Regions from separate parts of the Providencia alcalifaciens genome, predicted to be linked through region 1. Evidence: predicted binding sites of a transcription regulator. Region 1 holds the regulator's gene; each other region holds the start of a gene.
What was found. Region 1 encodes Fur, which represses iron uptake genes when iron is present. Its sites were predicted from a motif close to ATAATAATGAGAACNACTATCAA; they were not measured.
Positions count from the first base shown of each region.

Region 2: a site for Fur is predicted at 2,753-2,775, ahead of LDO73_RS00945 (TonB-dependent receptor domain-containing protein). Genes of this name have one in related genera too.
Region 3: a site for Fur is predicted at 5,148-5,170, ahead of exbB (tonB-system energizer ExbB). Genes of this name have one in related genera too.

Region 1 is NZ_OU659204.1:1,287,550-1,298,313, reverse strand. Features, by position in the region: gene LDO73_RS05770 (HlyD family type I secretion periplasmic adaptor subunit) at 1-126, shown strand, start outside; partial or broken gene LDO73_RS05765 (type I secretion system permease/ATPase) at 130-2,219, shown strand; gene ybfE (LexA regulated protein) at 2,393-2,686, shown strand; gene fldA (flavodoxin FldA) at 2,840-3,367, shown strand; gene fur (ferric iron uptake transcriptional regulator) at 3,597-4,043, shown strand; gene LDO73_RS05745 (bactofilin family protein) at 4,477-4,998, shown strand; gene ansB (L-asparaginase 2) at 5,177-6,220, opposite strand; gene ycaO (30S ribosomal protein S12 methylthiotransferase accessory factor YcaO) at 6,456-8,210, shown strand; gene focA (formate transporter FocA) at 8,542-9,399, shown strand; gene pflB (formate C-acetyltransferase) at 9,488-10,764, shown strand, end outside.
Region 2 is NZ_OU659204.1:218,248-229,011, forward strand. Features, by position in the region: gene LDO73_RS00940 (alpha/beta hydrolase) at 1-610, opposite strand, end outside; gene LDO73_RS00945 (TonB-dependent receptor domain-containing protein) at 680-2,731, opposite strand; gene emrA (multidrug efflux MFS transporter periplasmic adaptor subunit EmrA) at 3,209-4,381, shown strand; gene LDO73_RS00955 (DHA2 family efflux MFS transporter permease subunit) at 4,386-5,915, shown strand; gene paaY (phenylacetic acid degradation protein PaaY) at 6,014-6,607, opposite strand; gene paaX (phenylacetic acid degradation operon negative regulatory protein PaaX) at 6,630-7,571, opposite strand; gene paaK (phenylacetate--CoA ligase PaaK) at 7,725-9,038, opposite strand; gene pcaF (3-oxoadipyl-CoA thiolase) at 9,107-10,309, opposite strand; gene paaI (hydroxyphenylacetyl-CoA thioesterase PaaI) at 10,306-10,764, opposite strand, start outside.
Region 3 is NZ_OU659204.1:757,339-768,102, forward strand. Features, by position in the region: gene carB (carbamoyl-phosphate synthase large subunit) at 1-642, shown strand, start outside; gene LDO73_RS03300 (MerR family transcriptional regulator) at 809-1,837, shown strand; gene LDO73_RS03305 (PhzF family phenazine biosynthesis protein) at 1,921-2,820, opposite strand; gene LDO73_RS03310 (DedA family protein) at 2,962-3,636, opposite strand; gene metC (cystathionine beta-lyase) at 3,774-4,958, opposite strand; gene exbB (tonB-system energizer ExbB) at 5,320-6,294, shown strand; gene exbD (TonB system transport protein ExbD) at 6,300-6,731, shown strand; gene yedE (selenium metabolism membrane protein YedE/FdhT) at 8,089-9,303, shown strand; gene yedF (sulfurtransferase-like selenium metabolism protein YedF) at 9,300-9,539, shown strand; gene LDO73_RS03340 (GNAT family N-acetyltransferase) at 10,252-10,761, opposite strand.

The DNA of each region.
Region 1 (10,764 bases):
GAGCAAGTTGAACTGACGCCAGGCTTATCGATTGTTGCTGAAATAAAAACAGATAAACGACGATTAATTGATTATCTATTAAGCCCAATTAACGAATATACCGCCACAGCCATGAGAGAGAAGTAATCGATGGAACAGCAAAATAATAATGGCTTGGAAGCCTTAATATGGATTGCTCATCATTTTCAAAAAAATGTCACTCAAGGGCAATTAATGCATGCCATTGGTATGCAGAATGATTCCCCCACAGATGTTGAAATCAGACAATGTGCACAGATTATTGGTTATGAAACAGAGCTCATCTCTCTCACTCGGCAACAGATGCAGGATATCCCATTACCTGCTTTGGTGTTAATTAATCAACGCTGGCATGTTATCACCCAAAATTCACCACTAACTGCGATCTCACCAAAAGGGGACGATGAGGAACCATGGAATGAATCCTCCGATTACAATTACTCCGTCATTTTAATTAAAGAGCAGTTGGAGAAAGAACAAAAAAGAGCATTTGGCATCAGTTGGTTTATTCCATCCATTATTCGTCAACGTTTTAAACTCAAAAATGTCTTTATTCTTGCCGCAATTGTGCAATTTTTTGCACTCGTAAGCCCTCTACTATTTCAAAACTTAATTGATAAAGTGCTTGTCGGGCGCAGCTTGCCTAATTTACATGTTATTGCCTTAGGAATATTAGCCATTGCTATTGCAGAACCTGTTTACAGTTTTATTCGTGATAAAATTTTCAGTCATACCAGCACACAAATTAGCGCTGAACTTTCGGGAAAAATTTATCGCCATTTAATGGCGCTGCCGCTTAATTACTTTAAATTAAGACCCACAGGGAAAATCATTGCGCGTGTCCGTGAATTAGCTCATATCCGCCAGTTTTTGACTGGCTCAACACTGATGCTGTTTATTGATTTTATCTTTGTGATCTTATTCATCGCAATATTATTTTCTTACAGCAAGGTAATGACTTGGACACTGGTAGGCTCATTGGGGATCTTTTTATTCTATGGATGATTTTAGGTCCAATCATTCGCCAGCAGACGGAAAAATCCTACCAAGCCGATGAAAACGGACTCACATTTTTAACTGAATCAATAACTGGTATCGAAACCGTAAAAACCACCGCCACAGAGAAATATTTTTTCCAACGTTGGCAAAAATTACTCAGCCAACAATTGAGTCAAGGCTTCAAAGTTTCCATGCGTAGTGTGGTGGCAACACAGTTAATGACGTTAGTCAGTAAAGTCACTACCGCTGTTCTACTTTGGCTTGGTGTTAATGAAGTTTTGGAAGGAAATATCACGCCAGGGGAACTTGTCGCTTTCAATATGCTAAGCGCCCATGTTACTCAACCTGTTCTACGATTTGCTCAAATTTGGCAAGACTTCCAACATACCATTATTTCTTTGCGTCGCGTTGGCGACATTCTTGATAAACCCATTGAAAATGAACGCCAAGGCATTGCCAGCTCAAGCACCATTCAAGGGGAAATTGAGTTTCAAAATATCCGCTTTCGTTATCAACCTGAAACCCCTGAGGTGCTAAGTAACCTAACTTTATCCATCAAAGCCGGAGAGTTTATTGGTATCACAGGGCCATCTGGTTCAGGGAAAAGTACCCTCACTAAATTGTTACAACGACTATATATCCCTCAACATGGGCAAGTTATTGTCGATGGTATGGATTTAGCGGTGACAGATACTGTCGCGTTACGCCGCCGAATGAGTGTCGTCCTTCAAGAAAGCACACTCTTTGTCGGAACAATTGCAGAAAATATCCGATTAAGTTACCCACAAGCGAGCGAACAACAATTAATCCATGCTGCAAAACTGGCGGGAGCCTATGAATTTATTATGTCTCTGCCTGAAAACTTTAATTATCATTTATCTGAAAAAGGATTAAATCTCTCTGGCGGTCAACGCCAGCGTATTGCCCTTGCTCGAGCCTTGATTACTGAACCTGATATTTTAATTCTCGATGAGGCCACCTCTGCACTGGATTACGAATCAGAATCCGCCATCATGAAAAATATGCCGTTAATCACACAAGGTAGAACAGTGATTAGCATTGCCCATCGCCTCAATACCATTATGAGCGCCGATAAAATTTACGTAATACGAAATGGTGAAGTCGCCGAAGCGGAAACTCATCAGAACCTTCTAAAACTGAAAGGTCTTTATGCCAATTTATGGCAGCAACAGACCCGTTAACCTGAATAAAAAAGCATCGCTTACTCTTTGAGTGATGCTTTTTTCTTAAAAGTGCTTTTTTTTTAATCTATTAGATGAATTAGCGGGGTATGCACCTATGGTACTAGGGGTTCAGCTAGGGTATCATTGCCCGCTGAATTACTGGCACACCCCTTCCGTTAGCAATAGTAGATATGGCAAAAGAACAAACTGACCGCACCACACTGGATTTGTTCGCAGAAGAACGCAGGCCTGGGCGACCAAAAACTAGCCCGTTGTCGCGGGATGAACAATTACGAATCAATAAGCGAAATCAGCTAAAACGAGACAAAGTCAAAGGGCTACGTCGAGTTGAGCTGAAATTAAATGAAGACGCTGTCGCGGTCTTAAACCAATTAGCTGAAGAGAAAAACATAAGCCGAAGTGAGCTAATTGAAGAAATTTTGATGGCTCAACTTGAGCAGGTTAGTGAAGTAATTGATCGCTAGCTGTATCTGGTAAATCACACAAATTTGACAGACTAACACTGTTTTTTTCGCCAAAATAAGGCGCAAAATTTTACCTATTTTCGTTCTATTTTTAGTTCTAGCAGAATTGGTAATTTATACTCTCTACTAGAAAAACAAGAGGTTAATCACTTTATGGCAGTTATAGGCATTTTCTTCGGAAGTGACACAGGTAACACAGAAAATATTGCCAAAATGATCCAAGAAAGATTAGGCAAAGATGTTGCAGAAGTTCACGATATTGCTAAATGCAGCAAAGAAGATATCGAAGCGTTTGACATCCTACTTCTTGGTATCCCTACGTGGTACTACGGTGAAGCTCAGTGTGATTGGGATGATTTTTTCCCAACATTAGAAGAAATTGATTTTGACGGTAAACTTGTCGCACTGTTTGGTTGTGGAGACCAAGAAGACTACGCAGAGTATTTCTGTGATGCGATGGGAACTATCCGCGACATCATTGAGCCTCGTGGTGCAGTGATCGTAGGTCATTGGCCAACTGAAGGCTACCACTTTGAAGTTTCTAAAGGTATGGCGGACGATAATCACTTTATCGGCCTTGCTATCGATGAAGATCGTCAACCAGAACTGACCGAAGAGCGTGTTGACGCTTGGGTTAAACAAATCTCTGAAGAGATGTCTCTGGCTGAAATCCTTGGCTAATAATGACATAGATTGTCAATTAAAAGCGGGGACCATTCGATATGATGGGTTATTCCTTCCATCTAATGGACTCGCTTTTAAGAACGAATCAAAATAATGAGACAATGCATGGTTTCTATTTTTATTTTCCATGCCTATAATTGTAAATCAGTTTAGAAGACAACTGGATTTTTGTTAAAAACGTCTCATTATTGTTAAATTTATGATTTAAAATACAGGACAAGCCCGCATGACAGACAATAATAAAGCATTGAAAAATGCAGGACTCAAAGTCACTCTTCCAAGATTGAAGATTTTGGAAGTACTTCAGGAGCCTGAGTGCCATCACGTCAGTGCGGAAGATCTCTACAAAAAGCTGATTGATATTGGTGAAGAAATCGGGTTAGCCACTGTCTACCGCGTATTAAACCAATTTGATGATGCTGGTATTGTGACTCGTCACAATTTCGAAGGTGGAAAATCCGTATTTGAACTGACTCAACAGCATCACCATGACCACTTAATCTGTTTAGATTGTGGCAAAGTCATCGAATTTACAGACGAATCAATCGAAGAACGTCAGCATGATATCGCTAAACGCCACGGCATTAAGCTGTCTAACCACAGTTTATATCTATATGGTCACTGTGCTGAAGGTGACTGTCGTGAAAATGAAAACATCCACGAAGCAAAATAATTGCATTCATAAGTCGCCTCACTAAAAATGAGGCAACTTAATTAATCAGTGATTTCGTGTTGATGATACCCACTTAATGTTTATTAGTGGGTATTTTTATTTATATATTCTTAACATTTCCCCATTTTTACTCTTTAGCTGAAAATTAGCGACTATTTTTAAAAAATACATAGCTTTATTTCTTCAGATAAAACTAAAACTATCCTCTATTCTTTAATTTGCTATGCGTTATTTTAATTTATACTTATGATCAAATTTATGCGTAAGAGATTAAAGGATGAAAAAAACATATCTGTTTTTGAATATAAGTTTTTTCTTCTGGTTTCTTACTTTGATAGCGTGGTTTTTTAGATATACCGTCGTGGCATCCGTTGCCTTTATATCTTCAATCATTTGTTTGGTTCTATACTTCAATTACAAAAAGGTTAGTCGCATGTTCAATAAAAAACAAAACAAACCAGAGCCCACTCCCACTATCAATAAAGAAGAAATCACTCAAAAAATTGCTGAGGAAAAAATGCAAACATCTACAGCAGTGGCTAGCGAAGAAAAAACCAATACCATTATTGCCAAAGATGTCGTGTTTGAAGGCAATATTACCTCCAATGAACAAGTACATATTTATGGTACTGTGATTGGCAACATTACCGGCAAAAATAATACCGTCAAAATCATGCAAAATGGTAATGTTACCGGCAATATTACCAGTAATGAGCTATGGGTAAACGGTAAAGTGGAAGGTGAATGTATCACCGAAACTATTAGCATTGATATCAATGGTGAGATTTATGGCACCATCCGCTATTCCAGTCTATCCATTAAAAAAGGCGGAATATTTTCTGGCCATGCTGAGGTTAAATCTGCTACGAAATCGACGGGAAACGTAACGGTATTTAAAGAAAAAACCAAACAAGAAAATTCAGACCCACACACACCTGAAGTCGGTGCCTTGTAATTAAATTTGTTAAACAGATGATATAGAATTGCTCGATAATAACTTTATTACCCTATTTATAGGCATTTATTGTCGAGTTATTTTGATTATATAAATTCGCTTATCACTAAAAGTGCATATTTTATACGTAATAAAAATAGATCATAAAGGCGACATTGCTGTCGCCTTCCATTAAGCCTTAGTATTGCTCAAACATCTCTTGGATTTTTTTCGGGTCCTTCGTTTGTGTTAATGCTAATTGCAGTAATACACGAGATTTTTGTGGGTTCAATCTTTCAGATGCCACAAACCCATATTCATTATCATTCACTTCCGCATTTCGCGTTGTATAGCCTGTCGGTACACGACTAGAACGCACCACGACAACATCCTCTTTCGCTGCATTGGCTAATGCATCAAAAATAGTTTTATACATATTCCCGTTACCAACACCAGCACTTACAATACCTTTAACGCCTTCTTCGCGTAGTGCTTTTACTGGTGCTGAAGATGCATTCGCATAGTTATACACAATGCCCACTTCCGGTAATTTATCTAATTTGCTGACATCAAAAACAGGTTTATCACCACGAGGCTGAGGTGCTTGATAATAGGTGACTTTACCATCATGAATATAGCCTTCTGCACCCGCATTCACGGCATCAAAGGCTTGAACTTCTGTTGTGCTCATTTTCATCACATTGCGACCTTGGATCACTTTGTCATTCATCGCCATCAGCACACCGCGCTCTCCAGCTGATTTATCAGATGCTAATACGACGGCATTGTATAAGTTCAATGAACCGTCTGCGCCCAATGCAGTGGAAGGACGCATCGCCCCCACCATCACAATCGGCTTTTTACAGGCAGTGGTTAAATCAAGGAAAAAGGCGGTTTCCTCCATGGTGTCAGTACCATGAGTGATAACAAAGCCATCGGTTTTATTACAATCTTGATTGATTTTTTTAGCAAGAGTTAACCAAACTTGGTCATTCATATCTTGAGAACCGATATTCACCAGCTGCTCACCACTCAGGTTAGCAATTTTTTTAGTCTCTGGTACCGCATTAAGTAAAGAGTCAATTCCGACTTTCCCAGCTTGGTAGCTTGAACCGGTTGCTGATTCTCCACCTCCCGCAATGGTACCGCCTGTTGCCAACACCGTAATATTCGGTTGTGCTAATGCGGATGCAGCAAACAGTGAAACCAGTGTGGCTAAAAGCGCTTTATTTCGGTTTTTCATCCTATTTTCCTTTAACTAAAATTAACGAGCATGATATTAAAAATAAACTCACGTTATTATGTGGATTTAATCTGAGAGTTTTGTGATCGACTTTGCCATTTTAGTAAATTTTAATTTTTCACTGTTTTTCTGTCTTGAATAAAAAGCGTGAGCTCAGCATAAAAAGCGTGAGCACTAGGCAAAAAGTCCGTATCATAGCGGCTATCTGAAACAAGCCATTTACAAGTGACTGACAATGAGCCAAACATTTATTCCCGGCAAAGATGCCGCACTCGAAGACTCCATTGATGCATTCCAAACCAAACTGAAAAATTTAGGGTTCGATATCGAAGAAGCCTCTTGGCTGAATCCAGTTCCAAATGTTTGGTCCGTTCATATTCGTGACAAAGAGTGCCCGCTGTGCTTTACCAACGGTAAAGGCGCAAGTAAAAAAGCGGCTTTAGCCTCAGCGCTCGGTGAATATTTTGAGCGTTTATCCACCAACTATTTCTTCGCGGATTTCTATTTAGGTAAATCCATTGCTGAGGGGGATTTCGTTCATTATCCTAATGAAAAATGGTTCCCGTTAACTGAAGATGATAGCCTGCCAACCGGTTTGCTGGATGAGCGCTTGATTGCTTTTTATGATCCCGACAATGCACTCGCGGGAAGCCAACTGATTGACCTGCAATCAGGTAATGAAGAACGCGGTATTTGCGCCCTGCCATTTACACGTCAATCTGATAACAGCACCGTCTATATTCCAATGAATATCGTCGGTAACTTGTATGTGTCTAATGGGATGTCTGCAGGAAACACAGCAAACGAAGCTCGTGTACAAGGATTATCCGAAGTGTTCGAGCGCTTTGTAAAAAATAAAATCATTGCCGAAAGTATCAGTCTGCCAACGATTCCTACAGAAGTGATGGCTCGCTACCCTGGTGTCGTTGCTGCTATTGAAACGCTGGAAAACGAAGGCTTCCCTATCTTCTGTTACGACGCCTCTTTGGGTGGCCAATTCCCAGTCATCTGTGTTGTGCTGTTTAACCCACAGAACGGGACTTGTTTTGCCTCTTTCGGTGCGCACCCTGATTTTGGTGTTGCCTTAGAGCGTACAGTCACTGAATTACTGCAAGGTCGTGGACTGAAAGATTTGGACGTATTTAACGCCCCAACCTTTGACGATGAAGAAGTCGGTGAGCACACAAACTTAGAAACCCACTTTATCGATTCGAGCGGTTTAATTAGCTGGGATATGTTTAAAGACGATGCAGATTATCCATTTGCAGATTGGAGCTTTAAAGGCACCACGACTGAAGAGTTTGCAACGTTAATGGCTATCTTCAACAAACTTGACGCAGAAGTCTATATCGCAGATTACAGCCATTTAGGCGTATATGCCTGTCGTATTTTAGTGCCAGGTATGTCAGATATCTATCCTGTGGAAGATTTGCACATTGCCAATAATGCGATGGGCGCTTACCTACGCGACACCATTATGTCCCTCCCTGATAGCCAGTGGGAAAAAGAAGATTATCTTGCTCTCATTGAACAGTTAGATGACGATGGATTAGATGACTTTACTCGTGTTCGCGAACTGTTAGGTCTGGCTGTTGGTAAAGATAATGGCTGGAGCAACCTGCGTATTGGCGAATTGAAATCAATGTTAGCCTTAGCGGGTGGGGATCTTGAACAAGCACTGGCTTGGGTTGAATGGACACAAGACTTCAACAGTTCCATCTTCACGCCAGAACGCGCGAACTACTACCGCTGCTTACATACCCTGCTACTGCTTTCCCAAGAAGACGAGAGAAAACCTGCTCAGTATTATCAAGCATTTATTCGTATGTATGGGCAAGAGGCGGTAGATGCTGCATCGGCAGCAATTGCGGGTGAGTCAAGCTTCTACGGATTATGGTCTATTGATGAAGAGCTCAAAGCATTACCTGCTCATCAAGGACTTTTAGCGGCTTACGAAAAGCTGCAAAAAGCTAAACGAGCTAACGCATAATTATCTAAATACGATATTGGCCTTCGGGCCTTTATCTTTACTTAAGCAATATTTAATTTCAATCACATAATAATTATCGAAATTCATTAACAATCATCTGTAACATTTTACTTATCGAGACTGTTTCTAGCTGTTTTATAAAATTTTTTTATAAAATTTAAAAAATATTTTTTTGAATGAAATCAAGTATTTGTGTTGAATTTTGACGTTTTTTGCGCTATTTTGACCCCATTCTCTTAACACTTCATGATCCACATCAAATTTATCAGAACGCCCGTTTGTTACTATAATTGCGTGCTATAATTAATCAACTTTGTAAGAGAGTGTTAGTATGAAAGCTGACAACCCTTTTAATTTATTATCTCCTGCTGTCATGGCGCAAGTTGCTGATGATGTAGGTGTTTATAAAACGAACAAACACCCAGCTATTACCTACTTGTCAGCATTCACTGCTGGTATCTTTATCTCTATCGCTTTCGTTTTCTATATCACTGCAACGACAGGTGCAGCAAGTGCTCCTTACGGTTTTACTAAACTGATTGGCGGTATCTGCTTCTCCCTTGGATTGATGTTAGTTGTTGTATGCGGTGCTGACTTATTTACATCCACTGTCCTTACCATCGTATCTAAAGCAACGGGCAAAATTACTTGGGGAAAAATGTTCCTCAATTGGTTCAACGTTTATATTGGCAACTTAATTGGCGCACTGTTTTTTGTCGCTATTATTTGGTTTGCAGGCCAATATGCTGCGGCGAATGGACAATGGGGGTTAAATGTTCTCCAAACGGCTAACTACAAATTGCACCATACTTTTGTTGAAGCTGTCTTTTTAGGTATTTTAGCTAACTTAATGGTTTGCTTAGCCGTTTGGATGAGCTATGCAGGTCGTAGCCTAACTGACAAACTGGTAGTATTAGTTCTGCCAATCGCAATGTTTGTCGCAAGTGGCTTTGAACATAGTATTGCAAATATGTTTATGATCCCTCTAGCTATCATGATTAAAGAATTCGCTCCTGTTGAATTTTGGTCAAATATCAACATGGCACCAGAACAATTTTCTAACTTAACAGTTGGAAACTTTATTACCGAAAATTTAATACCGGTAACTATCGGAAATATTATTGGCGGCGCAGTGTTAGTCGGCCTGATTTACTGGTTAATGCATCTACGTAATAGCGAAAAACATTAATTGAGATTGGTTAATATGCTCGTTATTACAAGTACACAAAGATTTATTAAGATCCCTCAAAGATCCATTGTTAAAAGGTAAAAGTATCATGTCCGAATTAAATGAAAAATTCGCTTTAGCATGGCAAGGTTTTAGCCAAGGTGACTGGCAGAATAACGTCAACGTCCGTGACTTTATTCAGAAAAACTATACTCCGTATGAAGGTGATGAATCTTTCTTAGCAGGCTCTACTCCAGCGACTGATAAGCTGTGGGAAAAAGTCATGGAAGGGATCAAAATCGAAAACCGCACTCACGCGCCAGTTGATTTTGATACAGATCTGGCTTCTACCATCACTTCCCATGATGCTGGTTACATTAGCAAAGAATTAGAAACGGTTGTTGGTTTACAAACTGATGCACCTCTGAAACGTGGTCTTATCCCGTTCGGTGGTATCAAAATGGTTGAAAGTTCATGTAAAGCTTACGATCGTACTTTAGATCCAAGCCTGAAACAAATCTTCACTGACTACCGTAAAACTCACAACCAAGGTGTTTTCGATGTTTATACTCCAGACATCTTAAAATGCCGTAAATCAGGTATCTTAACCGGTTTACCAGATGCTTATGGTCGTGGTCGTATCATCGGTGACTACCGTCGCGTTGCGCTGTACGGTATTGATTTCCTGATGAAAGACAAGTTCAACCAATTCACCTCTCTGCAAGAAAGATTAGAGAAAGGTGAAGACCTGCAAATGACTATCCAACTGCGCGAAGAAATTGCTGAACAGCACCGTGCACTGGGTCAAATCAAAGAGATGGCTGCTAAATATGGCTACGACATCTCAGGTCCTGCAACTAACGCACAAGAAGCGGTTCAATGGACTTACTTCGGTTACTTAGCCGCTGTTAAATCTCAAAACGGTGCAGCGATGTCATTTGGTCGTGTATCTACGTTCTTAGACGTGTACATCCAACGTGACTTAGAAGCAGGTAAAATTACAGAAGAACAAGCGCAAGAGCTGATTGACCACTTGGTCATGAAACTGCGTATGGTACGTTTCTTACGTACACCTGAATACGATGAGCTGTTCTCTGGTGACCCAATCTGGGCAACAGAATCGCTGGCTGGTATGGGTCTTGATGGCCGTACTATGGTGACTAAAAACACCTTCCGTTTCCTGAATACACTGTATACCATGGGCCCATCTCCAGAGCCTAACATGACTATCCTGTGGTCAGAAAAACTGCCAATGAACTTCAAAAAGTTCGCAGCAAAAGTGTCTATTGATACTTCATCAGTACAGTATGAAAACGATGACTTAATGCGTCCTGACTTCAACAATGATGACTACGCAATCGCATGTTGCGTGAGCCCAATGATTGT
Region 2 (10,764 bases), 1.1 Mb from region 1:
TTAACTTATCTAAATTCACCATTTTCCCTTCTCCCCACCATAATGACGGGCTTGCCGCGACAAAATGCTGGAAATCCGCAGGGTGGTCTTGGTACGCCATCAGGGTAAATAAGCCGCCAAAAGAGTGCCCAAATAGCGTTTCGCGTTGGGTATCTATCGGGAATTGCTGCTCAGCCCATGGGCGAATGGTGAAGGTGAGAAACTGGTACAGAGATTGTGCACCGCCACCGTGTTGGAATGCGTCGCCAGCAACTTTCGGTGTGTAGTCGTATGTGCGTTCTTTCTTGGGAAATGCCTCAGGGCTGGGATAGCCGATACCAATAATGATTGGTAATTTATCGGGGGAAAATTGCTGAGCAGCCTGATTGACCGCGAGCGGGTACAGGCCATTCCCATCTAACATAAACAGCACGGGGCGCTTTCCTGAAATATGCTGAGGAACGGCGCTGTAGATGCGTAGCTCGCGCTGGCCATTGCGCATATCATGGTGCTGCACCGTGTATACGTCCGCCACACGGGCATCGAATTCGGGAATATTCGGGTTGGGGCGCGCCCAAGTATTATTTGCGATACACATCAATAGGCTCGCCATAAACAGTTTTTTTATCATTGGGATTGCCATCGAACTAAAAAGAATTAGCGGGTAATCAGCGATAAGCATCATACCCGCAATCGGGGATTAGAATGTCACGTTGACATTCGCCCAGTAACGGCGACCGTCTTCAACATCCCAGTTACCGTATTTTTTTTCAATGCTAGATGCTTTCTCATTACCAATATTCAATACCGCAAGGTTTAATTTGGTGTTTTTGAATAGTTGATAGGTTGCTCCTACGTCCATGGTGGTATAGGCGCTACGGTAACGAGGATATTTTGAACCATTACGTTGGGCAGCCCACACTTGCTCGCCTTCATAATGCGCTCGGGTGTATAAGTTGAGGTCTGGGCTATATTGCCAATCTAACTTCGCATTCGCTAAGTGCTTCGGCGTTTTATCCAGTGGATAGCCTTTGAGGGAAGTTCCGTTACCTAATTTTTCGTCATTACTTTTACGTTCTGAATCGGTATAGGTGTAATTTAAGCTGAGTTTCCAGTCTTGAGCGATAGGGATACCTGTTGCCACTTCTACCCCTTTAATATTGGCTTCACCGACGTTGTCATAAGTATAAAGCGTGAGATTAGAATGAGCAGGGTCAGACTTATTAAGTGAATAGCTAGTAAGTTTGTTTTTAAAGTCGGTATTGAAAAGTGTTAGGCTAGCGTTGAATCCAGATTCATGGTCATAAGCTATCCCAATTTCTTCACTGAGGCTTTTCTCTGGTTTGAGGTCAGGGTTACCATAGATAATACCGTTTCCTCCTTCAGTCGATGTACCATAGCCTTTACTAACTTCACGCAATGTTGGTGCGCGAAATGCTTGTGATACCCCGCCTTTAATAGTGATTTCATCGGTTAGATGGTAAATCGCGTAGCCGCGTGGGTTCCAGTGGTTACCATAAGTTTCATGGTGATCCAGTCGTAGCCCACCAGTCAGAATCAAATTCTCTGTTGCTGTAAATTCATCTTCAATAAAGAGCGCAGATTGATCAACGCTCATCTGTGTTTTCACCATCGTATCTTTTGCGACAAGAGAACTATCCTTTAATTTTGAGTGCTGGAATTGTCCACCAACAGTAAGGATATTATCCGGTAGAAACGCAACGACCTTTCCATCAACGACAGTGTTTGTAATTTCTGGAGTACGAGCTTCGTAATGATATTCATTAAGCTTTGTTGTTGGGTTCTTGATTTCTGTTTTAGTTTTTCTTTTCGTACTTTCTTGATACACACTTAATTCAGTATGGAATAAGTCCCACTCACCTTTATAAGTCAGTGCAGCATGGTTTCGGTTATTATAAATTTCCGTTTTTTTATTGAATTGTTTAGATGACCCACGCATTTCATATTCAGCGAGAGATTTACCTGGATTTTCTTCTCTCTTTTGTGTTGTTCTACCTGCTTCAAGTAAGAAAGTTTGGTTTTCCATCGGCGTAAAAGTTAATTTAGCGGTTAAGCTTTTATTATCTTTTTTGTAATGACCATCTGTAATTTCATCTTCTTTACGGTAATCCCCGCCGCCATACAGTTGCAGACCTAATTTATCTTTGATAAGCGGGCCAGACAGGTAGAAGTTACCGTCCATGGAATCGCCGCTTTCGCTATTTTCTTGAATGATAGCGCCGGTGGTCACGCTGCCGTGCCATTCATTGGTGACTTTTTTGGTGATGATGTTAATCACTCCGCCCATGGCATCAGAGCCATACAGGGAGGACATTGGGCCACGGATCACTTCGATGCGCTCGATAGCTTCAACCGGCGGCATAAAGCCCGCTTCAAAGCCACCGCTACCATTTGGGCGAGATTCACGGCTATTTTGGCGGCGACCATCCACCAGAATTAGGGTGTATTCGCCAGATAGCCCGCGAATATTAATATCTTGTTTATTGGCGCTGCCGACGACGCTGACACCTTCAACATCTTTGACCGCATCGGCTAAGTCACGAACAGGTTTATTTTGTAGCTGCTCGGCGGTGATGACGGTAACACTGGCAGGGGCATCGCGTAATTGCTGGGAATAACCCGATGCCGTAACAATCATTTTGTCTGAATTTTCTTCTGCTGTGGCGCTAAATGAAGCCAACGCTGCGCAAACTCCCGCAGCGATTAAAGAGTAGTGATAGTGCGTTTTCATGTTTTTCCCTAGCAAAACTAAATGATAATGATAATCATAATGTTTGCGAATACTAACACCGATACAGATAGAAAATAAATAATTAGCGAGTTATTTTTTGAGCAAAGTTTGATCACGGTTAACATTTTGTGCGAGGGAACGAGAGTGAGTAAAAAACCGTACAAAAGGTAGGTAATAGGCTGAAAAACGAGAGAGTGACTATTTTGAAATGAAAGAAATAAATGCCAATTGTTATTTAACTATTCGAAACTATCTTATTTAGAATGTTTTTTATTATCTTTTAAATAATCCCATCTTTTTTTGATTGCATTTGATTATTCTAATTTAAAAACAAGATTGAATATTGATTTAAAACAGAAAATAAAAATTAAAATGGATATTTAGTTAATATAAAACAGTTGGCTATTGCATTATCACGGTGAGTTCGTAAAGATAGGTTTATTGCTAAAATAAAGTCTATTTCCCTTGAGAGTTATTATGGAACAACCGATAAATTCAACTGAAGAACATCAAAAAACGAAACAAGAAAATAAAAGAACACTGTGGATGATCATCGCCACGGTTATTATTGTTTTGTTATTTGTCGCCTATGGCGTGTATTGGTTTTTGGTTCTGCGTTTTCAAGAATATACCGATGATGCCTATGTGTCGGGCTTGCAGATTCCTATCGTTGCGCAAACCACCGGAAATGTCACCCAAGTGAATTTTGAAAATACTGACTTGGTTAAAGCCGGTGATGTGCTGGTGGTGTTGGATAAAACCAATGCGCAACTGGCTTATGAACAGGCAAAGCATGATTTAGCGTCTACAGTGCGCAAAACCAAAGAGTTGTATATCAATGGGGATCAGTACCAAGCTCAAATCCAACAAAATCGAGTTTCGCTTGCGCAAGCGCAAAAAGATTATCAACGCCGTGCAGCATTAGGTCGCAGTGGGACGATTTCAAAAGAGGATTTACAGCACTCTCAAGAAGCGGTGCAATTGGCGCAAGCAGCGCTGGATATTTCGATTCAACAATATAATGCCAACCGTGCGTTATTGCGTAATACGGCGTTGAAAAACCAGCCAGCGGTACAACAAGCGGCGGATAGCGTGCGCAGTGCGTGGATCAATCTACAGCGGACAGAAATCAAAAGCCCGATGACGGGGTATGTCTCTCGCCGTAATGTGCAAGTGGGTTCTCAAGTGAGTTCGCAAAGTTCGTTAATGGCGATTGTGCCGGTTCAGCCAGTGTGGGTCGATGCTAACTTTAAAGAGACGCAACTTGAAAATGTGCGTATCGGTCAGCCGGTCACGATTAACAGTGATTTTTATGGTAGCAATGTGAGTTACAAAGGCACCGTGGTGGGGCTGGATATGGGGACGGGAAGTGCGTTCTCATTGCTGCCTGCTCAAAATGCTACGGGGAACTGGATCAAAGTGGTGCAGCGCCTGCCAGTTCGCGTGGAGTTAGACCCAGAGCAAGTCGCGAAATACCCGCTGCGTATCGGTTTATCCATGAATGTGACTATCGATATTAAAGACCAAAATGGCCCTGTGTTGTCGGAAGTTCAACGCACAATTCCCGCGTTTGAAAGTGATGTTTTGGTGCTGAAGTTAAACGATGTGGATCTGGTGATCGACACCATTATCAGCGATAACGCGGATTAGTCCCATGGCTGATATTCAACCGCTAAAAGGGTCAAAACTCGTCTGGGCGACCATCGCCCTGTCTCTGGCGACATTTATGCAGGTGTTGGACTCCACGATTGCCAACGTGGCTATCCCAACGATTGCCGGAAACTTGGGTGTTTCGGTTTCCCAAGGGACGTGGGTAATTACCTCTTTCGGGGTGTCGAACGCTATCTCCATCGCAATTTCAGGCTATCTGGCAAAACGTTTTGGCGAAATAAAAGTCTTCTTGTGGGCGACGGCACTGTTCACGCTTTTTTCATTACTGTGTGGTTTTTCCGACAGTCTTGGCATGTTGATTTTGTTCCGTGTGTTGCAAGGAGCGGTTGCTGGACCTGTTATCCCGCTGTCACAAAGTCTCATCATGCGCTGTTATCCACCGAAAATGCAGAATATGGCGTTGGCATTTTGGTCAATGACCATTATTTTAGCTCCTGTTTTTGGCCCTATTTTCGGCGGCTATATCAGCGATAACTTCCATTGGAGCTGGATCTTCTTTATGAATATCCCGCTGGGGATCTTCGTGATCATTGTTGGTTCGATCATCCTCAAGGGAATGGAATCGACAGTGGTTAAAGTACCATTCAATGTGATCGGTTTAGCGTTGCTATCTGTCGGTGTGGGCTGTTTGCAGGTATTGTTGGATAAAGGGAAAGAGCTCGGTTGGTTAGCGTCCAATGAGATTGTGATCCTTGCCGTGATTTCTGCGATTGCGCTGGTCTTTATGGTTATCTGGGAGCTGACCTCCAAAAACCCGATAGTGGAATTGTCGCTGTTTAAGTCACGGAATTTTACTATCGGGACGATTTCCGTGAGTTTGGCGTATATGGCGTATTTTGGGGCGATCGTTCTCTTGCCGCAGCTACTGCAAGAAGTATACGGCTATACCGCAACATGGGCAGGGTTAGCACTCGCGCCAATAGGCCTTTTACCAGTATTGTTCTCAGCACCTGTCGCGAAGCTCTCTGACTTTTTAGACATTCGCTGGATAGTCACCTTTAGCTTCGTGTTTTATGCCATTTGCTTCTTCTGGCGCGCCTATACTTTTGAGCCATCCATGGGGTTCGATGCAGTTGTCTGGCCGCAGTTAGTGCAGGGGATGGCGGTAGCCTGTTTCTTTATGCCGTTGACCACCTTAACGCTGTCGGGGCTGCCTCCTGAAAAATTAGCCTCGGCTTCCAGTTTGGCGAACTTTTTCCGTACGTTGGCGGGCTCAATTGGGACATCGATTACCACCACGCTGTGGAGCGATCGGGAGGCTGTGCATCATAGCCAATTGACGGAGTTTATTACGGATTACAATCCAGAATCCCTCGATATGTACCAAGGGATGGCGGCGCATGGCATGACCACGGAGCAAACCTCCGGCTTTATTGCTCAGCAGATCACCAGCCAAGGGCTGATTATCGCGGCGAATGAGATTTTCTGGTTATGTGGCTGGGTGTTTATTGCGTTGATTGTGACGGTGTGGTTTGCGAAGCCGCCGTTTGGCAGTAAGGCCAATAAATCATAAATACGGCGAGCCATAGACGGTGATAAGGGCGCGTGAGTCATTGGCACGCGCTTTTTTACGGCTTAATTTTTACGCAATGGTTTTTACAGAATGGCTTTTTACAGCCTAGACTTGGGAATAATATCGTCAAAAGCCAGTTTCGGGCGGTTAGGCTCTTCCTCCGCCAGCGGTGTCACTTCTTGGAATGTATTGAGGCAGCGGGTCACTAAGGTTTGATAATCCAGTGTGCCCTTGCTTTTCCATTCAATCTCTTGCTCTGATAGGCTACGCAGTACTTTGGCAGGTGTTCCGATAATCAAACTGTTATCGGGAAATTGTGCATCCGCTTTGATAAATGCACAAGCGCCGACAATCGAGTTTTCGCCCACTACCGCGCCATCCATCACCACGCTGTTCATGCCTATCAGTGCATTACGTTTAATATGGCAGCCATGCAAAATAGCGCCGTGACCGATATGTCCATCTTCCTCAATAATGGTATCGAATTGCGGAAAACCGTGCATCACGCAGTTATCCTGCACATTCGCCCCATCTTTAATAATGAGTCGCCCAAAATCCCCACGTAAACTGGCATTAGGTCCAATATAAACGCGCTTACCAATCACCACATCGCCAATGATCACGGCGGTAGGGTGAACAAAACTTTCAGGGCTGACGACAGGGGTAATACCGTCAATTTGATAAAATGGCATAAAGGTTCCTTTAGCAAAATGATTATGCGGCTGCTAGTTCCCGAAGAATGCCGCCAAAACGTCGATAATAGGCACTGGAGGGTTGTGGAAGTTCCCCAACGGTGGTTTCGCATAAGTCGGTGACATACTGGGTGGCACCTTGGTCGATACGCTGGTAAATATTGGTGCATAAATGGCGCGCAATATGCCCTTCCCACTGTGCAGGCAGTAGTTCATCGGGGAGTAAAGGGTCTTTTAAGATAACGCGGCGATAAAAATGGATCAGTAATAGGCGCAGCTGGAAGCATAATTCAGGGGAAACGGTCTGTTCACCATGCTCTTTTAGCAATAACGCTACAGGGCGGAATAAATTGATAAATTGATGATAATACTCTGAAATTTCAGGAAGTGACCAAGCATCGAACACCAATTCTTTTAATTTTTTCTCAGAGCGATTAAAGGGATAGTTGGCACGGAAGTAAATCACTTGGTCAGCGGCGTTTAATTCTCCCAGTAAGGCGGGAATATCGCTTTGTGTCCGGCTTGGCGCTGCCATCAAGCCGCTATTAAATTGCCCAAACCCGAGCCAACCAAACTCTTTTTTAAGGCGAATTTTTTCGTCTTTATCCGCGCTTTCCAGCAGCAGTAAATCCCATGTTCCATCCCATTCAGGTTGTTCACTGAGGTAAATTTTGCTTTCCGCTCGGCGAAAGCGGTTTTGCCCACGTTCTGAAATGCGGTAATAGCTGCGGCGGCCCATTTTTTCGACATCCAGCCAGTTTTCTTTTTGCAGACGAAACACGGAGGTGCGCACAAAGCGGTCGGAAAAACCCATTGGCTCAAGCAATTTGGTGAGGCTGCCTAGCCAAACCTCGCCTCCGCGGTGGTGCAGGGCATCTCCATATAGGGAGCTGATAAGCGACGTTCCGCTGATAGGTTGGCTCTCGATGGCGTAGTGTATAAATTGGCTGAGTTTGGTTTCCATTATGCTTTTATCCCTAAAATTTATGTATCAGGTGCTTGGCAAATCTTAGACAAAAACTAGACGATTGTCTTGTTTTCATACCAAAGAGTGTGAGCATTGTGAGGAAACCTACTGAGAGGTGTATTCATCATAAATACACCTCACTCTCGGAGATTAAATGGCAATTCGTGTATCAATCACGCGTTGGGCTTTACCTTGTGAGCGGGGGATATCCCCACAATTGACGATGCTCACTCGGGTGCTTATTCCCACCATGGATTTAATACGGTGTTTGAGGTTGTGGCAGATATTACAGCGTTCATCAAAAGTCAGTTGTTCAGGGTGTTTGAGTTCAACACGAACAGAGAGGTTATCCATGTTGCCTTTGCGCCCGATTTCCAGTTGGTAATGTGGCGATAACTCTTTGAATTGCATGATTTGCTCTTCAATTTGAGACGGAAAAACGTTCACGCCACGGATAATCATCATGTCATCGGAGCGCCCTGTGATTTTGCCGATACTGCGCATCTGGCGGTTTCCACCGGATTTTAGGTGAGTAAGGTCACGGGTTCGATAGCGGATCACTGGCATGGCTTCTTTTGTAAGGGTAGTGAACACTAACTCACCATGCTCCCCATGACCGAGGGTTTTTAGGCTATTTGGGCAGATAATTTCAGGGTAAAAATGGTCTTCCCAGATAGTTGGGCCGCTTTCGTCGGAGTCTGCACACTCCATGGCAACGCCGGGTCCCATCACTTCTGACAAGCCGTAAATATCTAATGCTTTGATCCCTAAGCGAGTTTCAATTTCGGTTCTGAGGGATTCTGTCCACGGTTCTGCCCCAAAGACACCAATTCGTAGTGAGCACTTACTAGCATCTCCGCCCATGATTTTTTCAAGCTCGTCGATGATACTCAGGCAGTAAGATGGTGTCACCATGATGATATCGGGCTTAAAATCGACAATCAGCTGCGCTTGTTTCTCGGTTTGACCGCCGGACATGGGAATCACCGCCGCACCAAGGCGTTCAGCCCCATAGTGCGCCCCGAGTCCGCCAGTAAATAGCCCGTAGCCGTAGGCAACGTGGACTTTGTCCCCACGGGTGGCACCCGCAGAGCGTAGGCTACGAGCGATTAAATCTGCCCAGTTATCAATATCTTGTTGGGTATAACCGACCACAGTAGGGCGTCCTGTCGTACCGGAAGAGGCGTGAATACGGATAATTTGATCCATTGGCACGGCAAAGGTGTCGAATGGGTAGTTTTCACGTAAATCTTGCTTAGTGGTATAGGGAAATTTTTCGATGTCACTAAGCTGTTTAAAATCGTCAGGGTGTACGCCCGCAGCATCGAATTTTTTGCGGTACATTGGCACATTTTCGTATGCGTGAGTGAGTGTCCACTTCATTCGCGAGAATTGCAGTGCCTCGATTTCATCGCGGGAAGCAAACTCGATCGGGTCGATATTATCGTGTTGTGTCATGCTCATAATTGCCAATCCTTATTATTATTGATACTTGCCTGAGCAGGTGTTGGGGAGTCAGGCAGTTTTGTTATTCAGACTCGTTCAATAATCATTGCAATACCTTGACCCACACCGATGCACATGGTGCATAACCCGTAGCGACCTTGCTTGCGGTGCAGTTCATTCATGGCGGAAATCACCAAGCGAGACCCACTCATACCCAGCGGGTGCCCTAAGGAGATAGCCCCACCATTGGGGTTAACCTGCGGGGCGTCATCTGGCAGACCTAAGCCCCGTAATACAGCCAGCGCTTGAGCGGCAAAAGCTTCATTCAGCTCAATCACATCCATTTGTTCGATAGTCAGCCCTGCCATTTTCAATACTTTTTGAGTGGCAGGCAGAGGGCCGATTCCCATTAAACGCGGCTCGACACCACAGGTGGCTGTCGCAATCACTCGCGCTCGTGGGGTTAACCCTTGCTGCTTGGCAACCGCTTCGGAGGCGATAATCAAGGCGGCGGCACCATCATTGACCCCAGAAGCATTGCCTGCGGTGACGCTGCCATTTTCACGAAACGGTGTTTTCAGTTTTTGCAGCTGTTCATGCGTGGTTTCAGGACGCGGGTGCTCATCTTCCGTGACTTGCTGCTGCACTTTGCGCAATTTCACGGTGACGGGCACAATCTCTTCGGCAAAGATGCCCTTAAGGCGAGCAGCCTCGGTGCGTTGTTGGCTACGCAGGGCAAAAGCATCTTGGTCTTCGCGGCTGATATTGTAAGTGTGTGCTACGTTTTCCGCGGTTTCTGGCATGGAGTCCGTGGAGAATTGCTGCTCCATTAATGGGTTGATAAACCGCCAGCCAATGGTGGTATCAAAAATTTGCGCTTGGCGAGAAAACGCAGAGTCTTGTTTTCCCATCACAAACGGTGCGCGGCTCATGGATTCCACACCACCAGCAATCATCAATCCCGATTCCCCTGCTTTGATGCTGCGAGCGGCAAGGGCGATGGCATCTAAGCCAGAGCCACACAGGCGATTGATGGTGGTGCCAGATATTGAAATCGGCAAGCCAGACAGTAGCCCTGCCATTCGCGCGACGTTGCGGTTATCTTCCCCCGCTTGGTTGGCGCAACCGAGGATAATGTCATCGGTCAGCGTCCAGTCCAGTTGCGGGTTGCGTGCCATCAATGCCTTAAGGGTGACCGCAGAAAGGTCATCGGGACGCAGTGAGGATAATGCGCCGCCATAGCGACCAATCGGGGTGCGAATACCATCGCAAATATAGGCGTCATTCATGAGGCTTCTCCAACTAAACGGTGACCTAAACGGTGGGAACGACCTTGAAACAGCGCCAGTGGCTTGCCGTCTTGGTTGATAATCTCGACTTCATACAGCCCGCTGCGTTTACCTTGGTGCTGCATTTTGGCGGTGGCGGTCAGTACATCCCCCTCAAAACCGGGGCGCAGAAAATCGATAGAGCACATAGAGGCGACGGCGGCATAACCTTGGCTGTTGCAGGCATACGCAAACGCGGTATCTGCCAGACTAAACAACTGCCCGCCGTGGCAGGTTTTGTGCCCGTTCAGCATGTTGGGCGTAATCACCATGGTGAGTTGCGCATAGCCTTCGGCCACATCTTCAATCACCATGCCCATGGCTTTGGCGCAAGTGTCATCGCGGTACATGGCATGTGCCGCTTGCTGAGCGAGAGTGATGTTGGGCAGTGAGTCAATATTGGGCTGTGAATTAAT
Region 3 (10,764 bases), 530 kb from region 1:
CTAGCGAAAGTCGCGGCGCGTGTTATGGCTGGCCAAACACTGACTCAACAAGGCGTTACTGAAGAAGTTATTCCGCCTTACTACTCAGTCAAAGAAGTGGTTCTGCCATTCAACAAGTTCCAAGGTGTTGACCCAATCCTCGGGCCAGAAATGCGCTCAACGGGTGAAGTGATGGGGGTTGGCCGCACATTTGCTGAAGCATTTGCTAAAGCGATGTTAGGCAGCAACTCAACCATGAAGAAATCCGGTCGCGCACTGCTGTCTGTTCGTGAAGGCGATAAAACGAAAGTTGTTGATTTAGCGGCGAAACTGCTGAAACACGGTTTTGAGTTAGACGCGACTCACGGAACGGCGATTGTCCTGGGTGAAGCGGGTATCAACCCACGTTTAGTGAACAAGGTTCACGAAGGTCGTCCACACATTCAAGACCGTATTAAGAATGGTGAGTACAACTACATCGTGAATACAACGGCAGGTCGTCAAGCGATTGAAGATTCAAAACTCATTCGTGGCAGCGCACTGCGTTACAAAGTTCACTATGATACAACCCTCAACGGTGGCTTTGCGACGGCGTTATCTCTGAGCGCAGACCCAACCGATAAAGTGATTTCTGTTCAAGAAATGCACGCATTAATTAAATAATCATTGATTCGATGATTATTAACCCCAGTGGCGTTATCGCCTCTGGGGTTTTTTTATGGGTAGCGAAAAGTGGAATAAATTAAAATAAATGGAAAATAGTGCACAATAGTGATTGACCCTCACGTAACGTGAGGCACTAACCTGCATTTCAGGACAGGAGGCGCAGATGCTATTTCAAGTGGGTGAGATTGCAGAGAAAACAGGATTAACCATTCGTACCCTTCACCATTATGAAGAGATTGGTTTATTACTGCCGACTGCCAGAACCGATGCAGGTTATCGACTCTATAATATGCAATGTATTGAACGTTTGACGCAAATTCAGATGCTGCGTCAGGTGGGAGTCAAACTGAAAGACATCGGTGAGTTACTTAATGGTCACAGTGGCGATATCTCTCTTTTGTTGCAAGAGCGTATTAGTCTGTTAACCGAGCAGATGAAGCAGATAGAAAAACTGCGTTCACGCCTCGAGCGGTTACAGCAGCAAATGCAGCAGGGAGATAATCCCACTCAGGCTGATTGGTTTTCATTATTGGAGATGATGTCGATGTTTGATAAATATTTTACCCCTCAAGAACTTGAGCAATTGCCGCTATACACGGCGAACACATTGAAAAACCAAGAGTGGCAGCAGCGGGTCGCTACAGTAAAATCGTTAATGGAAAAAAGTGAATCACCGCAATCGGCCGAAGTACAAGCTGTCGCGGTTGAGTGGATGACTGCCTTGGAAAGAGATACGGGCGGAAACCCAGATTTCTTTGCGCGTTTAAATCAAATTCACTTAACCGACAATGAGCTAATGTTCTCGACAGGGATCACTGAAGCGATGATTGACTTTGTAGCTCGGAGCTTTAGTGAGTACCAACTGTCGCGTTTTGAACCTCATTTAACCGCAGAGCAATTTGCTTTTGTTAGCCAGCATTACTTTGAATCAGGCAAAGTGTGGCCTGAATTTATTTCAGGAATTTATAATGCATTGAAAGCGGGGGATGCGCCAGATTCGCCTAATGTGCAGAAGTTGGCGGGGATGTGGTTAACCATGTTTAACCAATTTACTGGGGGCGATCCGCTATTGCAGGAAAAAATCTGCACGATTTACCGCGAAGATCCGGTGATTTCTCAAGGAACTTGGATGACGCCAGAAATTGGGCAGTATCTGTTTTCTGCCATTAGTTTCTTATTGGCGAAGCAATAACAGCGTAAGTTAGCAATCCATTCCTGATATCAAAGTCGCGACAGAATATGCCGCGACTTTTTTGTTTTAGTCGAGTTAGTAGACTAAAAATGGACGGTTTGGATACCGATTGTTGCGGCTTGTCCACCCACACAAACTCGACTGACAGCTTGATCTTGATGAGAGATTTCCACTTGAATTTGCGAGGAGCATTCCATTGCTCGCCCTTGCTCTAACAGAAAATGGGTTTCTGTGGGGAAGATATGCTTCACTAGATAACAACCAAGAGCACCGCTTGAGCTACCAGTTGCAGACTCTTCATTAATTCCGTAGAGCGGAGCAAAATTTCGGCAATGAGCAGTAAAAGAAGATGACTGGCTTAACTCAAAAACATGAAAACCAATCGAATCAAACTCACGGCTCAGTTGCGCGATAGCATCATAATTAGGTTTTAAATTATCTAATTGATTGGGTTGCACGGGGACTAAAATATCAGGTAATCCAGTGGAGATAATTTCAATGGGTAAGCCTGTTTCCGTGATTGCCTCGGTTGGGATACCTAATGCTGCGGCGACGACATTTACATCAGGCCCTTGGCGGGTAACGGGAAGAGTTTGTTGCATAATGACCCCATCAGCACTGACCGTAACATTTAAAATACCTGCTTTGGTTTTTTGGGAGTAAGTGCCAGCGCCCAATTGATTCAGTGAAAATAAGGTAAAAAAGGCAGCCAATGTCGCGTGCCCACAAAAGTCGACTTCACTTTCAGGAGTGAAAAAATCCACTTTAAAATCTGTTTCTTCACCCGCGCTTTCTCCGGTATAGACAAATGCCGTTTCGGAAAATCCCACTTGGCGAGCAATCGCAATTTTTTGTGCATCACTGAGTTTCGGGGGATTGAGTACGACTCCGGCAGGGTTTCCGCCTGTGTTATTTCGAGTAAATGAATTTACAAGGTGAACGTTAAGTGTGTGTTCATCTGTAGGTATTGCTGTGTTTTGCATAGTGACTCCAAGGTAATTAAGCGCTTTTTTATTATTTATGGGGATGAAAGGGGCGCATATTGAGAGGTAGATGTGGGTTTTGTAGCGGCGACCAAGCACTGAAACTTGTGTTGGTCGCGTGAGATGATTTAGGCGTGCAATTTAGCTTTCTTTACTACCTTTCAGGGCTTTACGGTGTTTCCAGTAGACAATAATGGAACCAATCAAACCACTGACCAACAGCACAACAGGGATGATCATCAGTGCGGTGATTACGACTTGCTCATGCTCTTTAACGAAAGGGATTTGGTTAACGGCATAGCCCAAAGTCACAATAATACCGACCCACAATAACCCGCTAAGCCAGTTGAATAACTGGAAACGGCGATGGCTTAAATCGGATAATCCCGCTAACAATGGAAGTAATGTTCTCACGAATGCCAGAAAGCGCCCGATCAATAATGCATACAAACCTTGTCGGTTAAACATATCATTGGCTTTTTTATGATATTCCTCAGGGAGTTGAGAAAGCCAGCGTTTAACTATCTTAGTTTCGCTTAACCAGCGCCCTTGAATAAATCCAAGCCAGCAGCCTAAACTTGCGGCGGTCGCCAACAGTAATATTGTGGGGACAAAGTGCAGAACGCCTTTGGCAATTAACGCGCCAGAAAGCAGTAAAAGGGTATCACCCGGTAAAAATGCAGCGGGGAGAACGCCATTTTCTAATACAATTACCACAAAGAGTACGGTGTAAATCACCCAGAGAACTTCTGGGTTGGAGAGCTTCATAAAATCGTGGTGCCAAAGTGCCAGTACGATTTCGCGTATGACTTCCATAATCGTTCCTGTGTCTGCATAAAGCGAATCATTGGGCTCTATATTACAGGAAAAATTTCAGCCTAGTTTGATTTGTTTGGGTAATTATCTAAAAGGCAGCGATTAACTGCCTAATAGTAAGGAAGAAATATTGATGTTTAAATACGTGAGAAAGCGCGTTGTAAATCATCAATGAGATCTTGCGGATGCTCTAAGCCGACATGTAGACGGAAAAATGACCCGTTTTCAGGCTGATAATCGTATTGGCGCATACTGAGTAAATCTTCGGTTTGATAACCAAGAATCAGTGATTCAAACCCGCCCCATGAATACCCCATTTTAAAATGGCTAAAGTGGTCGAGAAAATCACTAAACTGTTTAGGGGATAACCGCGAATTTAATTGAAATGAAAACAAACCGTTACAGCCGCTAAAGTCCCGTTTAAAGAATTCATGCCCAGGGTGGCTTGGGAGTGCAGGGTGAAAAACACGCGCAACCGCAGGGTGCTCTGCTAACCAGTTTGCGACGGTTAAACTGTTCACTTCATGCTGCTTGAGACGGGTTGGTAGGGTGTGAAGTCCTCTACCTGCCATGTAAACAGTATCAGGATCGGCAGTTTGCCCCAATAAATATGAATTTTCTCGCAAAGTTTCGATGCAGCGTTGGTTGGCAACAGCGACCCCTAACATGCCATCCGAATGACCATTAATGTACTTTGTCGCGGATTGAATGGAGACATCCACATCAAATAGAAGAGGTTTGAGTAATACGCCCGCAGCCCATGTATTATCGATCATGATAATGATTTCAGGGGATTTTTGACGAATGGCTTTTACGATAGCGGGCAGGTCATGGACTTCCATGGTGATAGAACCCGGAGACTCTAAAAAGACAATTTTGGTATTTGGGCGAATTAAATTGGTAATTTTTGCGCCAATTAATGGGGAGAAATAACTAGTTTCAACATTCAACTTAGTGAGGATTTTGTCGCAGAAGTTTTGTGTCGGATCATAGGCAGACCCGGTGACCAGAATATGATCCCCCGCGCTGATAAACGACATAATGGCATTGGTGATTGCTGCTGCACCTGAAGGATAAAGAACACAGCCAGCACCACATTCCAACTCAGTCATCGCTTCTTGGAAAGCAAAATGGGTCTGTGTACCTCGGCGACCATACATTAATACGCCATTCGCACGATTACGCACTGCGTGCTTTTTATCTTCTACCGAATCAAAAATCACGGAAGAGGTGCGTTGAATGACAGGGTTTACCCCTTTTTGAGTGAATTTAGGGTTTCTACCAAGATGTACTAACTGGGTTTCGGGTCTAATGTTTGCCATTGGGCTATCCCTTATTTACCGATAGAAAATCAAATAATTGGCTAAGTTATCACCTGACGTTAAATGATTTTGGTTGTCCAAGGCAAGAACAAAAGTCGCTAGCTGAATTTTCTTCACTATAAAAAGAAAAATTATGATGAGGCGGTTTTTGCTATCAATCATAATGCAGATAGATTGAAAAAATTGCGAATACTAATGATAATTACTATCAATTCGTGGTGTGTTTGATATTATCTGACATCTTGACGAAAAGAGATGAATACGTGAATCAAATTTCGCTTTTAATGGTTAGTCGATGAATGGCACAATCATCGATATAAATTTTTTTATACAACACAAATAAGAGAGTAAAGGCCAACTGATGCGTAAATTAACAGCTTCTATTCTATTGGCGATCGGCTTAATGGGCACGGCATCCGCAGAAACAACACCCGCTGTCACTCCTACTACTACACCAGTAGCTAATCAAGGTTCAACGGCAGCCCCTGCAAATACACCTTCCACAACGGAAGTGACTGCTACTCAAGCAACGACAATTCCAGCAACTACAACTCCAGCAACTACAACTCCAGCAACTACATCGGAATCTGTCGTGACAAACACGGTAGTGACTGAAAATATTGAGATTGCGGCTGACAGTCATGGTGGCGGTTTTGATCAGGATTTATCGGTTTGGGGTATGTACCAAAACGCAGATGTTGTTGTAAAAATAGTGATGATTGGTCTGTTACTCGCATCTGTGATTACATGGGCGCTATTCTTATCCAAAGGTAGTGAGATTTTAATTGCACGTCGTCGTTTAAAAGATGAAGCAAAAGCAATTGCAGAAGTAAAATCTCTTGATGAAGCGGTATCTATCGCGGAAGGCTTTAAAGCGGGCAGTATTACGCGCATGTTATTAGCTGAAGCGACAACCGAAAGAGCACTTTCGGCAAACAGCCAAGATCTTGCTGGTATTAAAGACCGTACCGGTTTCCGTTTAGAAAGAGCAGTTGCAGCAATCAGTCGTTATATGGGACGTGGAAATGGTTATTTAGCAACTATTGGTGCGATTTCTCCATTTGTCGGTCTATTCGGTACCGTGTGGGGGATCATGAACAGCTTCATTGGTATTGCTCACTCACAAACCACAAACTTAGCCGTTGTTGCTCCAGGGATCGCTGAAGCGTTGCTGGCGACGGCAATTGGTCTTATCGCCGCTATTCCTGCAGTGGTTATCTACAATATTTTTGCCCGTATGATCAACAACTATCGTGGTCAAGTGGGTGATGTTGCTGCACAAGCAGCGTTGTTACTGGGGCGCGACCTCGATCTGGCAAACAGCAAAGCAAGGTAATTATTATGGCAATGCGCTTAGGTGACGAACAAGACGATAGCGGTGAAATGCATGAGATCAACGTAACACCGTTTATCGATGTTATGTTGGTTCTGCTGATTATCTTTATGGTTGCAGCGCCACTGGCTACCGTTGATATTAAAGTCGACTTACCTGCTTCCACTGCGAAGCCTCAGCCTCGACCAGAAAAGCCAGTATTCTTAACTGTGAAATCAGATAATCAGCTGTTTATCGGCGAACAAGCGGTCAGTAAAGAACAATTAGGTTCAACTCTTGATCAAGCGACAAACACCAATAAAGAAACCACAATTTTCTTCCAAGCGGATAAAAGTGTGGATTATGAAACGATGATGGATGTAATGAATGCGTTGCGTCAATCGGGATATCTTAAAATTGGTTTAGTTGGAATGGAAGCAACAGCGGCTAACGCTAACTAGCTAAGTTGTTTCACGTAATAATGCGTTTTATCTCTGTATCGCGGGTGATATTTTTACGTTGATGCTTTGAGATAAAACGCATTTTTTTATGCTTATCAATTTTCATTCATCGTATCTTTTGCATATTTTTGCAACATTTCTGATAAAAAAGTGCTTTCTCTTTATAGCTGCACAAATAAAAGGTTTAATTTTATTCGGAATTTCTTCTGATTTTATTTAGGTTAGGGTGATTTTAAATTTTGCTTACATAAAATCACTTTCAAAAAAAGACTTGATAAGGTTAATTGAAAATAAACCATCCATATTGTGAGGGATTATTCATATACAGAGTAATTTCATTGAATACTCCAATTAGGAGTATCTATTTTGGGGGATTTGGTGTGGGTTACCATGGAACTTGCTGATTATTAGAATAATCATCAATAAATGCGAAATCATCGTTCAAAATAACAGCAGGTTTAACCTGTTAGATGATACTCAAACAAAAAGAGAGAACAATAAAAATTATTAATACATTTAATTCTAATTGAAATGATAAAAAAAGTGAGTAAATAAGCTGAATGATTTTATTAATATAAGTGTTATTAATAAAATTATTTTAAATGTACCTGAATAATGAAATATAAATATGTAATTAGTGTTATAAATGCCAAGTTGATGCTTTGTTGGTGGTTTTAAGTCTAATTTATTGTTATCTATTATGTTTTCCGTTTCATGATAACAATCCTTAAATAAAATAAAAAAACACTTGCGCAACATTTCACGAGCGCTATAATGCAGCCAATAACATTTAGAAATACTTTTTAATAACTTTTCATCTCGAGTTTTTTATTTTTCAATTTACTAATGCTAGGGAATAAATAAAGTACTAATTGATGTTTGATTAGGCTTTATATTAAAAATAAATATAATCAATCATACTCGAGTGTACGATGTTTAGTTGTTAGATGTAAGTTCGGATGTTATTACTGAAGTCAAATGGGCTGACTTTAGACGACACACAGCAAAATGATGTAATAAAAATATTTCATATTATACTCCTCTATAAATAAGATAAGACTATATTTCCATACGCCATCATTACGATGGCGTTTTTTTGTATAGCTATTTATCTTTTAAGCATCAACAGAACCATCAGAATTTATGTAAAGAATAGGTAACATGCTGGGTGATGAAGCATGTGGCTAAATCAATCTTTCTGAGAATATTAATAATTTATTATTTAATGATAAAAAGTATCAGAGTATGATGTGCACCTCTTCGCTGTGGGGCATTTAGCTATACATCATGTAGCAACACATCATACAACAGCGAAATTCTTTGCCAGGTACTGGCTTGAATCATTCTGGAAGTAAAAATGACTTGGTCTGAGTTTAAATCTCACTATCTCATCGGTTTTTGGAAACCGTTACCTGCGGTGATTGCGGCAGGTATCTTATCGACTTATTATTTTGGTTTAACGGGCACTTTTTGGGCTGTAACCGGTGAATTTACCCGCTGGGGCGGGCATATCATGCAGCTATTTGGTGCGCATCCAGAAGAGTGGGGCTATTTCAAAGTTATCGGTTTTCAAGGATCGCCATTAGATAGAATTGATGGTGTGATGATTATCGGTATGTTTGCTGGCTGTTTTGCCGCAGCACTTTGGGCAAATAATGTGAAAATTCGCATGCCGCAGCATAGGGTTCGAATTTTTCAAGCCATCCTTGGCGGAATTATTGCTGGATTCGGCGCTCGTCTAGCCATGGGATGTAACTTAGCGGCATTCTTTACGGGTATCCCTCAATTCTCGTTACACGCTTGGTTCTTTGCTGTAGCAACTGCTGTCGGTTCCTACTTTGGTGCCAAATTCACACTACTGCCGATGTTTCGTATCGCGGTAAAATTGAAAAAGGTCTCAACTGCATCGCCATTAACTCAAAACCTGAATACAGCTAAAAAACGCTTTAAGTTAGGCATGGCTATCTTTGCTGTCGCACTTGCATGGGGTTTTTATACATTGCTGGATGCGCCAGTCATGGGCTTTGCTATCCTATGTGGGATTGGTTTTGGTTTACTGATTGAACGCGCCCAAATTTGTTTTACCTCAGCATTTCGTGATTTATGGATCACTGGTCGTACTCATATGGCGAAAGCGATTATCATTGGTATGGCAGTTAGTGCTATTGGTATTTTCAGTTATGTGCAATTGGGCGCGGCACCTAAGATTATGTGGGCAGGTCCAAATGCTGTGATTGGTGGGTTACTGTTCGGATTTGGTATTGTCTTGGCGGGTGGTTGTGAAACCGGCTGGATGTACCGTGCCGTTGAAGGTCAAGTTCATTACTGGTGGGTTGGTTTCGGTAATATTATTGGAGCGACTATCTTAGCGTATTACTGGGATGATTTAGGCCCATGGTTAGCGACAGACTTTGACAAAGTGAACTTGCTCGAGACATTTGGTCCACAAGGTGGCTTGCTCGTCACATACGCTTTATTAGCCATTGCATTTATTTTGATGCTGGTATGGGAAAAGTATTTCTTCCGTAAACGTGCCCAAAAACTGGCAAATACTTCCATGGAGGCCGCATGAGCCATAAAGAAATAGTACCGGATTATCGATTAGATATGGTGGGTGAACCTTGCCCGTATCCTGCGGTTGCGACGCTAGAAGCGATGCCGTCGTTAAAACCCGGAGAGATATTAGAAGTGGTGAGTGATTGCCCACAATCTATCAATAATATCCCTTTAGATGCAAAAAATTATGGTTATAAAGTGTTAGATATTCAACAGGATGGTCCGACTATTCGTTATCTTATCCAAAAATAGCAAATACGCGTCATATTTTGCACTGTCGCGGTGTTGGCTTCATGCGTTTGCCCTAGTCACATACTTGTGTATGCTCCTAGGGTCTAACGCATTTGCCGCCTTGCGGCAGCACAAACTATTTAGCGTATTGGTATTAGTCATATTTTGCACTGTCGCGGTGTTGGCTTCATGCGTTTGCCCTAGTCACATACTTGTGTATGCTCCTAGGGTCTAACGCATTTGCCGCCTTGCGGCAGCACAAACTATTTAGCGTATTGGTATTAGTCATATTTTGCACTGTCGCGGTGTTGGCTTCATGCGTTTGCCCTAGTCACATATTTGTGTATGCTCCTAGGGTCTAACGCATTTGCCGCCTTGCGGCAGCACAAACTATTTAGCGTATTGGTATTAGTCATATTTTGCACTGTCGCGGTGTTGGCTTCATGCGTTTGCCCTAGTCACATACTTGTGTATGCTCCTAGGGTCTAACGCATTTGCCGCCTTGCGGCAGCACAAACTATTTAGCGTATTGGTATTAGTCATATTTTGCACTGTCGCGGTGTTGGCTTCATGCGTTAGCCCTAGTCACATATTTATGTATGCTCCTAGGGTCTAACGCATTTGCCGCCTTGCGACAGCACAAACTATTTAGCGTATTTCAGTGATACCCTAAAATATTAAAGCTACCTATCAGTCGTGAAATTACAACTGATTGTTATAGGTGATAGTTCGGTTACTCATCCTGCCAGTTCTCAATATCCAGCACAAGCTCACACTCATCATCGATATAGCCACCTGTCGGAATAAAGCCGAGTTTCTGGTAAAACTCAAATGGGCTTTCTTCACCTTCACCGCAACTATTATACAGCCGTGGGTAACCTTTCTTTTTCAAGTAACGGATCACTTGAATTAATGCTTCACGACCAAATCCTAATTTTTGATAAGGCTCGGCTATCATAAATCGCCATAGCATAATGCCATCGTATTCAAGCTCATCATCATCTAATCCAGAATGCAGCATAATGAATCCGACCGGGACATCATCCGCATAAATGCCTCGGTACCAAGCACAGTCAGAGAATTGCGCCTCAACCATGGAATAGGCATTATCTGCCACCATGCTACGTTGTGCTTCACTGAGTGTATGGCTCAGCAAACAGATTTCCGAAAAGTTTTCAGCTGTTACCTTCTGCAAGGAGACAACGGAATTTTCATCCACTTCTGGCTCGATGAACTCTATCATAAC